Regions from separate parts of the Nocardiopsis sp. LOL_012 genome, predicted to be linked through region 1. Evidence: predicted binding sites of a transcription regulator. Region 1 holds the regulator's gene; each other region holds the start of a gene.
What was found. Region 1 encodes LexA, which represses DNA repair genes until DNA is damaged. Its sites were predicted from a motif close to TCGAACANNTGTTCGA; they were not measured.
Positions count from the first base shown of each region.

Region 2: the regulator LexA is predicted to act here: its motif matches at 1,574-1,589, upstream of ACFHWE_RS20260 (DUF6504 family protein).
Region 3: the regulator LexA is predicted to act here: its motif matches at 1,574-1,589, upstream of uvrA (excinuclease ABC subunit UvrA).

Region 1 covers NZ_JBHMIV010000002.1:63,717-66,955, reverse strand. Annotated here, with positions in the region: gene nrdR (transcriptional regulator NrdR) at 1-428, opposite strand, end outside; gene lexA (transcriptional repressor LexA) at 1,020-1,733, shown strand; gene ACFHWE_RS01670 (alpha/beta fold hydrolase) at 1,842-2,900, shown strand; gene ACFHWE_RS01665 (hypothetical protein) at 3,022-3,239, opposite strand, start outside.
Region 2 covers NZ_JBHMIV010000038.1:41,658-44,896, forward strand. Annotated here, with positions in the region: gene cobT (nicotinate-nucleotide--dimethylbenzimidazole phosphoribosyltransferase) at 1-393, opposite strand, end outside; gene ACFHWE_RS20255 (GNAT family N-acetyltransferase) at 640-1,218, shown strand; gene ACFHWE_RS20260 (DUF6504 family protein) at 1,232-1,501, opposite strand; gene ACFHWE_RS20265 (serine/threonine-protein kinase) at 1,737-3,239, shown strand, end outside.
Region 3 covers NZ_JBHMIV010000018.1:90,133-93,371, forward strand. Annotated here, with positions in the region: gene uvrA (excinuclease ABC subunit UvrA) at 1-1,333, opposite strand, end outside; gene ACFHWE_RS13820 (TerC family protein) at 1,637-2,662, opposite strand; gene ACFHWE_RS13825 (glycosyltransferase family 4 protein) at 2,938-3,239, opposite strand, start outside.

The DNA of each region.
Region 1 (3,239 bases):
GTGGCGATCTCGGCCTCGAAGTCAGCGAGGCTCTCGAAACCTCGGTAGACACTGGCGAAGTGCAGGTAGGCCACCTCGTCCAGCTCGCGCATCGGGCCGAGGATAGCCAGGCCGATCTCGTGGGCGGGGACCTCGGCCAGGCCGCGGCTGCGGATCTCCTCCTCCACACGCTGCCCGAGCTGGGCCAGCGCGTCCTCGGAGACGGGACGCCCCTGGCAGGCCCTGCGCACCCCGGCGATGACCTTGGTGCGGCTGAAGGGCTCGGTGACGCCGGAACGCTTGGCGACCATCAGGAGCACGGTCTCCTGTGTGGTGAACCGGCGCTCACACTCGGGGCACGACCTGCGGCGCCGGATGGCCGCGCCGTCGTCGGTGGACCTGCTGTCGATCACCCGCGTGTCCGGATGGCGGCAGAACGGACAATGCACCCCTGATCACCTGATCCCCTCGCCATGCGTACACCTCATGAGACCACTAAACCACAACTTCTGGGACAATGCCTCGATCGCCACACCCAGATGTAGTGGTCGAACACCAGTGCCCCCGATTCACGCCCCGCACCGCACCCGTGGGAGCGAAGCGGAAGGGGGCAGCCCCTCGGAAGCGGAGTGGAACGTCCGAAACCGCCGTTCAGGATACCGTCGACGCCCATGCCACGAGATCCACCCCAAGGCCCCGCAGAACGCCGGGAAGCGCCGCACCACAAGGGTTTCCGGGCTCCGTCGCAGGCCCTCGCCGACGCCCCGCCCACACGGCCCCACCACGAGTTCCCGCGTTCCCAGGACAGCGGTACGGGTACACGTGTACACGTGTAAGCGAGAGGAACGGGACAGGTCAGTTCAGGCCATTCCCTGACCTCGAACGCTTGTTTGATATCACCGTCTGCAACGACTAACGTTGATGTTGATTTCACTCCGGTTTCACCCCGCCCCGGCACCACATCCGGCGCGATCACGAACCGGTGGCGGCACTCACGCAAGCAGGCCCACGACCCAACCGAACACCGAGGAGGCCCGGCCGTGCCGGAGGAGAATCCCGGAACCACCACCGTCCTCTCACCCACGGGAGAGGACAGCGAGACGACGCCCGCAGCCCCCAAACTCACCGCGCGTCAGCAGAGCGTGCTGAACTGCATCCAGCGCTATGTCCGTGAACGCGGATTCCCTCCGTCGATAAGGGAGATCGGCGACGCGGTCGGCCTGTCCAGCCCGTCCAGTGTGGCGCACCAACTCAAGGTGCTCCAGCGCAAGGGGTACCTGCACCGCGACCAGAACCGCCCCCGCGCCGTCGAACTGCGCACCCCGGGCCGCTCCGGAGCGACGCACTTCGACCCCGAGGCTCTGGGGGCGGACCCGCGCGCCGCCTCAGTACCGCTGGTGGGCCGGATCGCGGCCGGCGGCCCGATCCTGGCCGACGAGTCGGTGGAGGAGGTGCTCTCCCTGCCCCGCCAACTGGTCGGCGAGGGGAAGCTGTTCATGCTCACCGTCGTCGGCGACTCGATGGTGGACGCCGCCATCACCGAGGGCGACATGGTGGTGGTCCGCCAGCAGCCGCAGGCCGACAACGGTGACATCGTCGCCGCGCTGCTGGATGAGGAGGCGACCGTGAAGGTCCTGCGCCGCGAGGACGACGGACACGTGTGGCTCATGCCCCGCAACAGCGCCTACCAGCCCATCAACGGTGATCGCGCCACCATCCTCGGCAAGGTCGTCGCGGTCATGCGCCGCGTGTGAGCATCGGTCTCGGCGTCCCCGCCCCCTGGGGGCGCCCCAGGACCGTCCGAGGGCACAGCGCCCGCCCTGGGGCGCATCCCCTGGCGGACACGCCCTAAGGTGAGGGCTGTGTCCACACCAGCACCCGCCTCCGCCCGGCTGCGCGTCCTGACCGCGGCCGCCGCCGTCCTGCTGTTCACCTCGGCCTGCACCGCGGAGGAACGGTCGGCACCGTCCCCGGGGGTCGACGGCCGAACGCGAGACCTGTCCTTCTCCGTGGACGGCGGCGCCGTGTTCGCCACCTTCACCGCCCCCGACAGCACGGTGGGTACGGTGCCCGGCGCCCTCATCATCTCCGGCAGCGGCGGAACGGACCGTGACGGCAACGCCGAGGTCCGCCCCGACGCGGACACCAACCTCAACTTCTCCCGGGTCCTGGCCGAGGCCGGTGTGGCCTCGCTGCGCTACGACAAGCTGGGCAGCGGAGAGACCGGGTTGGGCGGCCTGGACCCGGACGCCGAGGTGGACCCGGAGGTCTTCGACCGGCAGATGACCGCCGCCTACGAGGAACTCCTCGCCCAGCCGGAGGTGGACCCCGAGCGCACGGTGATCGTCGGGCACAGCGAGGGCTCCCTGTACGCCCTGCGCGCACACGAACTCCTGGAGGGGTCCCCCGCGCTGGTTCTGGCCGCCCCGCCGGGCACCCGCATGCTGGACGTCATCGACCGCCAGCTCACCGAGCAGGTCCGCCGGGCCGAGGCCTCCGGGCGGCTCGGCGGGTCCGAGGCCGTCGACACGCTCTCCTACGCGCGCGCGGCGCGGGCCGCCCTGCGCGGCGGCCGGGATCTGCCCGAGGACGCCGGCGGGCTCACGGGGATCTTCTCCGAGAACAACGTCGGCTTCCTGCGCTGGATCGACGCCTTCGACCCGGTGGATCTGGCCCGGGACCTGCCTGCGGACACCCCGGTCCTGGTGCTGTGGGGCGAGGAGGACGCCCAGATCAGTCGGGATGAGGTCGACCGCCTCATGACAGGACTCAGCGACGCCGAGCGCGTCGATGTTCCGGGCGCCGACCACATCTTCCGGGAGTTCGAGGACGGGCCCGGGGCGACCGTCCTGGACGCCGACCGGCCCTTCGCCCCCGAGGTGGCGCCCGCTCTGGAAGGGTTCCTCGACGACGCGTGGTGATACCGCACCGGGCTCCCGAACTCCAGACGTCCGGCTTCAGTCCACGGCCGGTAGCAGCGCGAGGGCGCCCACGAGGTTCTGGAGGTGCCGGAGGCAGGGTCGCGAGGACGCATGAACACTGTCAGCCGGGCAGGGCGGCCACCGCGGCGCGGGCGAGCTCCTCGGCGCCCTCCATCGCCCGTTCCTCGTCCACGGAGTTCCTGACGGCGTAGTCGGCGGCGGCCCCGTAACAGGTCTCCAGGTACAGGTTGGACTCCCGGACACCGACGCACCCGGCGGGGAAGCCCCCGGTCCGGTACCAGGCGGCCGCCTCGTCTCCGAGGTCCGCCACCGGCGCGG
Region 2 (3,239 bases), on a different contig from region 1:
CGGTGCGCGGTGGACGGCCTCCAGAACACGGGTGAGGACGTCGTCGGGGACGGGGTCGGAGCGAAAGCCCGAGCGCACCTCGCGCGCGGTGTCGATGGCCCGGTAGACGGCGGCGCGCTCGGGTTCGCTGAACACCCGGTCCTCGCGGGGCGGCTGCGGCTGCGGCTGCGGCTGCGGCTGCGGCTGCGGCTGCGGGGAAGCTACCGGTTCGAGAGCCTCGGCGGGCTCCGACAGCGGAGCGCCGGAGGGGCCGGTACCGCGGAAGGGGTTGGCCGCCGCGGGACGTGCACGCCGTGCCTCGGTCCCGCGTCCGCTCTCGGGCAGGCCGTCCAGCAGGCCGCCGAAGGCGGTGGACCCGCCCCCCGGGGCGTCCGCGCGGTCGCCGTCGCTCATGAACGCCCCCCTGGTGCGCCTGTACGTGGTTCGTGCTGGTTCGGCATCGACCGGCAAGCGTAGTGCGTGGTGTGCGCGCCTCCCGCACGAGTCCCCCGACTCGTGCTTCTCCGGTCGTGCGCGAACATCATTTCACAATTCGGACAAAGTTCATCTTTACGAAGTAGATCAAAAATGGGACACCTTCTGAACTGCGGTCTTGTAATGTGTGCGGGTCCACCGACCGACCCCGAGGACGACCAGCGCATGCCCGACCGCCCCTCACGGCCGATGATGCCCTCCGTGATCCTGGAGACCGAGCGGCTGCGACTGCGCGCGTTCGTCGACTCCGACATCGACGACGTGTACCTGCTCCAGGCCGACCCTGACTCCCAGAGATGGGTTCCCCTGCCCTGGCCCGGCGCACCCTACACCCGCGCCGACGCCGAGCGCTGGTGCCGCGAGAACGGCCCCGCCCTGCGCACCAGCGGCGGCGGCCAGCACTGGGCCGCCGCAGAGAGGGACACCGGCCGCCTGGTCGGGGCGTTCGGCCTGCTGCGCACGGACTGGCAGGCGATGGCCACCGAACTCGGCTACACGCTCGCCCCCTGGGCGCGCGGCCGCGGCTACGCCACCGAGGCCGCCGTCGCCGTCTCCCTCTGGGCGATCGACCAGGGCTTCCAGCGGGTGGAGCTGAAGGCCGCGACGGCCAACACCGCCTCCCGCAGGGTCGCCGAGCGGTCCGGGTTCACCTTCGAGGGGATCGAACGCAGCGCCATGCCCCTGCACGAGGGCCGCACCGACCTGGCCTGCTACAGCCTCATCCCCGCCGATCTGGAGCGCTGACCACGGCCCGCGCTCAACCGCGGACCCGCGAGAGCATCCAGGTCCCGCTGGCGGTGTCATGGCGCAGTTCGTACACGCCCTGCGCACAGACCGCCCCCGCCTCCACACGCCAGTGGCGCCGCTCTGGCACCCGCGCCTCGTGGACCGGGCTCCAGTCCATGCGCAGGGTCACCCAGTGGTCGAGGATCCTACGCACCCCGTACACACGGCCGTTCCATGTGAATCGCGACGGACGGCCGCCGTCCTCGACGACCGCGACCTCGGCCCCGTAACACCGGTTCACGGCACTCCCCCTCAGTGATCGACGGACCCCACTCCACACACGGGAACCCCCAGGGGAAGGACGGACAGGGATTCGAACGTGTGTTCCAAGAGTAGCGAAAACCCCACGGGCGTGGAACCGTTTCCGCCACATCCGCCCCGGCGCCGCCCCGCACCGCCGCAGGTCCGCCCACGGATCGGCCGTCGGTACCCTGAAGTCCCCCCACCCATCCACACCACGCAAGGAACCCCCAACCGTGACGTCGAACGGGCAGCAGACCGGCAGACCCCTGCAAGCGGGCGACCCGCGCGAACTCGGCGGCTACCGCGTCCTCGGCCGCCTCGGGCAGGGCGGCATGGGCGTCGTGTACCTGGCCGAGGACCCCTCCGGCCGCCCCGTCGCCGTCAAACTCATCCACCCCGGCCTCAGCGACGACGAGGACTTCCGCCGCCGCTTCGCCCGCGAGGTCGACGCCGCCAGGCGCGTCGCGCGCTTCTCCACCGCCGGGGTGATCGACGCCCGGTTGGAGGGCGAACCGCTCTTCATCGTCTCCGAGTACGTCCCCGGCCCCAACCTCGACCAGACGGTCCGCGCCAACGGCCCCATGCACGGCGGCACCCTGGAGGGCCTGGCCGTGGGTGTGGCGGCCGCGCTCACCGCCATCCACGGCTCCAACGTGGTCCACCGCGACCTCAAGCCCTCCAACGTGCTGCTCTCCCCCGTCGGACCCAAGGTCATCGACTTCGGGATCGCCCGCGCCCTCGACGACACCGGCGCCACCCGCACCAGCCAGCTCATCGGCACCCCCGCCTACATGGCACCGGAACTGCTGGCCGGGCAGGCCCCCGCGCCCGCCGCGGACGTCTTCGCCTGGGGCTGCCTGGTCGCCTACGCCGGCCGGGGCAGAGCGCCCTTCGACGCCCCCACCGTGCACGCCGTGCTGCACAACATCGTCAGCACCCCGCCCTCACTGGAGGGGCTGGAGCCAAACCTGCTCGGCCTGGTCGGCGCCGCGCTCGACAAGAACCCCGCCAACCGGCCCACCGCCCAGCAGCTCCTCGCCCGGCTCGTCGGCCAGGAACAGCCCGGGGAGGAGGAGGTGCGCCGCACCATCACCGTCTCCTGGCCCCAGGCCGCCCCCGTCGGCCCGGTGCACGACAGGGCCCGGCTGCCGCCCCCGCCGCCCGACCCCGGCCCCCGGCCCGTACGCAGGCGCAGGCGGCGCCCCGCGCTCCTGCTCTCCCTCGGCGCGGCCGCCGTCGCGCTCACCGTGGCCGCGGCGACGGCGGCGGCCCTGCTCGGCGAGGACCCGCCGCCGACCGACACCGTCTCCCTCTACACCGACGACTTCGCCGACGCGCCCGGCTGGAGCCTCAGGGAATTCGAGCCGGAGGACTCCCTCGACTGGGACGGCTACTGGAGCGGGCGCGGCGTCGTGCTGCGCCTGGACCCCGAGCGCACCTCCGAAACCAGCAGGGGCGAGCTCGTTCCGGGCCTCGGCGAGATGCCGCCCTCGGTGCTCGTACGCACCACGGCGCATGTGGTCGAAGGACCCGCCCAGGCCGTGTTCGGCGTGCGCTGCTGGGACACCGACGGCGAGGAGCAGCGCACCCAGTACGAGGCGCTGCTGCGCTACGACGGTCAGCGGGCGGAGATCCGCAAGGTCACCGAGAACGGCGGCAGCTCCGCGCTCGTGGAGACCCACGAGGTGTCCGGTTACCGGCCCTACGCCCTGTACACGGAGGAGGGGCCCGGAGCG
Region 3 (3,239 bases), on a different contig from region 1:
CGCTCTCGCTCAGCGGCATGTCCGCCACCTCGGCGATGGACCTGCCGCCCACGGTCACGGCGAGCACGGTGGGCTTCAGGCGCGTCCCCTCGCAGGTGGGGCAGGGCACGGTGCGCATGTAGCCTTCGAGGCGCTCACGGGTGGTGTCGCTCTCCGACTGGGCGTGGCGGTTGCGCACCCAGGGGACGACCCCGGGGAACTCGGTGTAGTAGGAGCGGCTGCGCCCGTAGCGGTTGCGGTAGGTGACGTGGACCTGGGTGTCGTGGCCCTCCAGGATGGCCTTGCGCGTACGGCGGGGCAGGTCCTGCCAGGGGGTGTCCAGATCGAAGCCCACGGCCTCGCCCAGGGCTGTGAGGATGCGCTCCCAGTACTCCGAGGTGGAGCCGCCGGACCAGGGGGCGATGGCGCCCTCGGCCAGGGTCCGTTCCGGGTCGGGGACCAGCAGGTCGGCGTCGACCTCCATGCGGGTGCCCAGCCCGGAACAGTCGGGGCAGGCGCCATAGGGGGCGTTGAAGGAGAAGGAGCGGGGTTCGAGCTGCTCGAAGGACAGGTCGTCGTAGGGGCAGTACAGGTGCTCGGAGAACACCTTCTCCCGCTCGGGGTCGTCGCGGTCCAGGTCGACGAAGTCCAGGGCGATGGTGCCGCCGGCGAGCTTGAGCGCGGTCTCGATCGAGTCGGTGAGGCGCCCGTGCGCGGCGGGCTTGACGGCGAGCCGGTCGACGATGACGGCGATGTCGTGCTTGTCGTAGCGGCCCAGCTTGGGCGCCTCGTCGAGGCGGACGGCGGCGCCGTCCACGACGGCGCGCGTGTACCCCCGGGACTGGAGGTCCTTGAGGAGTTCGACGTACTCGCCCTTGCGTCCGCGCACCACCGGGGCCAGCACCTGAAAGCGCGTGCCCTCAGCCATCTCCATGACCCGGTCCACGATCTGCTGCGGTGTCTGCTCGGCGATCTCGCGGCCGCACTCGGGGCAGTGCGGCACGCCCACCCGCGCCCACAGCAGGCGCAGGTAGTCGTAGACCTCGGTGATGGTGCCGACGGTCGAGCGCGGGTTGCGGCTGGTCGACTTCTGGTCGATGGAGACCGCGGGCGAGAGGCCCTCGATGAAGTCGACGTCCGGCTTGTCCATCTGCCCCAGGAACTGGCGGGCGTAGGCCGACAGGGACTCGACGTAGCGGCGCTGTCCCTCGGCGAAGATCGTGTCGAAGGCGAGCGAGGACTTGCCAGAGCCGGACAGCCCCGTGAACACGATCATGGCGTCGCGCGGCAGGTCCAGCGAGACGTCCTTGAGGTTGTGCTCGCGGGCTCCGCGGACCACCAGTTGTTCGACCATCGAGTGAGACATCCTTCGGCTCGGGCACACAGGACGCGGGCCTCGTCGCGCGGCGTCGACCGACCCGCCTGCGGACTGCACGGTACGGCGTGGGGTGCGGGCCGGCGGCCGGGGCCGCGCGGGGCGGTGCGGAAGAGGTGCACCCCGACCCGTCCGCCCAGACTAACGACCGCCGACGGCGCTTTCCCCCGTATCGGGAAAGCGGTGGTGTCCCGGAGCGCCGGGACACCACCACTATAGACGAACACGCGTTCGAGTACGGCCGTCACGCGGAACCCTGCCCCTCTGCCGGGCCGCGCCGGCTCAGGAGCGCTCGGCCGAGGAGTCCTCCTGCGCGCCGGAAACGGCGGCCCTGCGGCGCCGGTCGTCGATACGCGCCTTGACCAGGCTGGCGACGATGGTGACCGCCATGACGCCCACGATCACCGTCAGGGATGCGCCGATACCGATCTCGGGGGCGTGCACGCCGTTCTCGTGGAGGGCGTGCAGGATCATCTTCACGCCGATGAAGAGCATGATCGCGGACAGGCCCCAACTGATGTAGGCGAGCTTGTCCATGAGCCCGGCCAGCAGGAAGTAGAGCTGCCTCAGACCCAGCAGCGCGAAGGCGTTGGCGGTGAAGACGATGTAGGCGTCCTGGGTGAGGCCAAAGATCGCCGGGATGGAGTCGACGGCGAAGACGAGGTCGACGACGCCGATGGCGATGATCACCAGCAGCATCGGGGTCACGTGCCGCTTGCCGTCGATCCTCACGGTCATGTGGGCGCCGTGGTAGTCGTCGGTGACGGGCCAGAAGCGCTTGACCAGGCGCACAGCCGGGTTCTCGCTGAAGTCCTGGTTCTCGTCCTCGCCCTTGACGTGGTCCCGGACGATCTTGTATCCGGTGTAGATCAGGAAGGCGCCGAACAGGTAGAAGACCTCGCTCCAGGCGTTGATCACCTGCGCGCCCAGGACGATGAAGAAGCCGCGCATGACGAGCGCGATGACGATGCCGACGAGCAGCACCTCGTGCTGGTACTGCCTGGGGACGGCGAAGGCCCCCATCAGGAGGTAGAACACGAAGAGGTTGTCGACGCTCAGGCTCTTCTCGGTGACGAACCCGGCGAAGTACTCCGCGCCCGCCGTCGTGCCGCCGAAGTACATCACCCCGAAGCCGAACACGATGGCGATGCCGATGTAGAAGACCGCCCACCAGGCGGCCTGGCGGACCCCGAACTCCTTGGGGCCGCTCTTCTTGCTCCAGGGGTGGTCGACGATGGCCAGGTCGATCACCAGGATGGCGACCATGGCACCGATGGTGGCGGCCCATACCCACAGGGGGACGTTCACGGCGGGGTTCTCCTCCGGTCAGGTGCGCGCGAGCGCTCTCGCGCGCACGGCGAATCACCGGAGGTCTCTCCCGCCCGTGCCGCGACCGGCTCACGGGCCGACGGAACCGGGAACACGGCCTCGGACCGCGTTCCGTGATGACGGCACCGCCGCGAAAGGGATACTCCCCTCACGTGCCCTCCAACGCTACCGGGTGCGCGCGGTCGCGTATACCGCAACCCGGCCGAATGAGTCGTCGGACACACGCGGGGGAACGTCCCTCCCCCGGCGCCGGCTCAGCCGCGCACCACCGTGCGGTACACGGCCGCGGCCGCCTCCACCGCGTCCTCCTCCGTGGGCAGCTTCCCCGCCGCCGCGGTCGACCGGGCCCGCATCTGCCCAGCCAGGACGGGGTCGTCGAGTACCCTCCCGACCGCCGCGGCCAGGGCCCGCGGGTCCTCCGGCGGCACCATCAGCGCCGCGCCCGCGCACAGGTCGGGGATGCCGCCCACCCGGGTGGCCACCACCGGCAGCCCGGCGCGCAGCGCCTCCATGACCACCAGGGCCGGCCCCTCCCACCGGCTGGGCAGGCAGAACA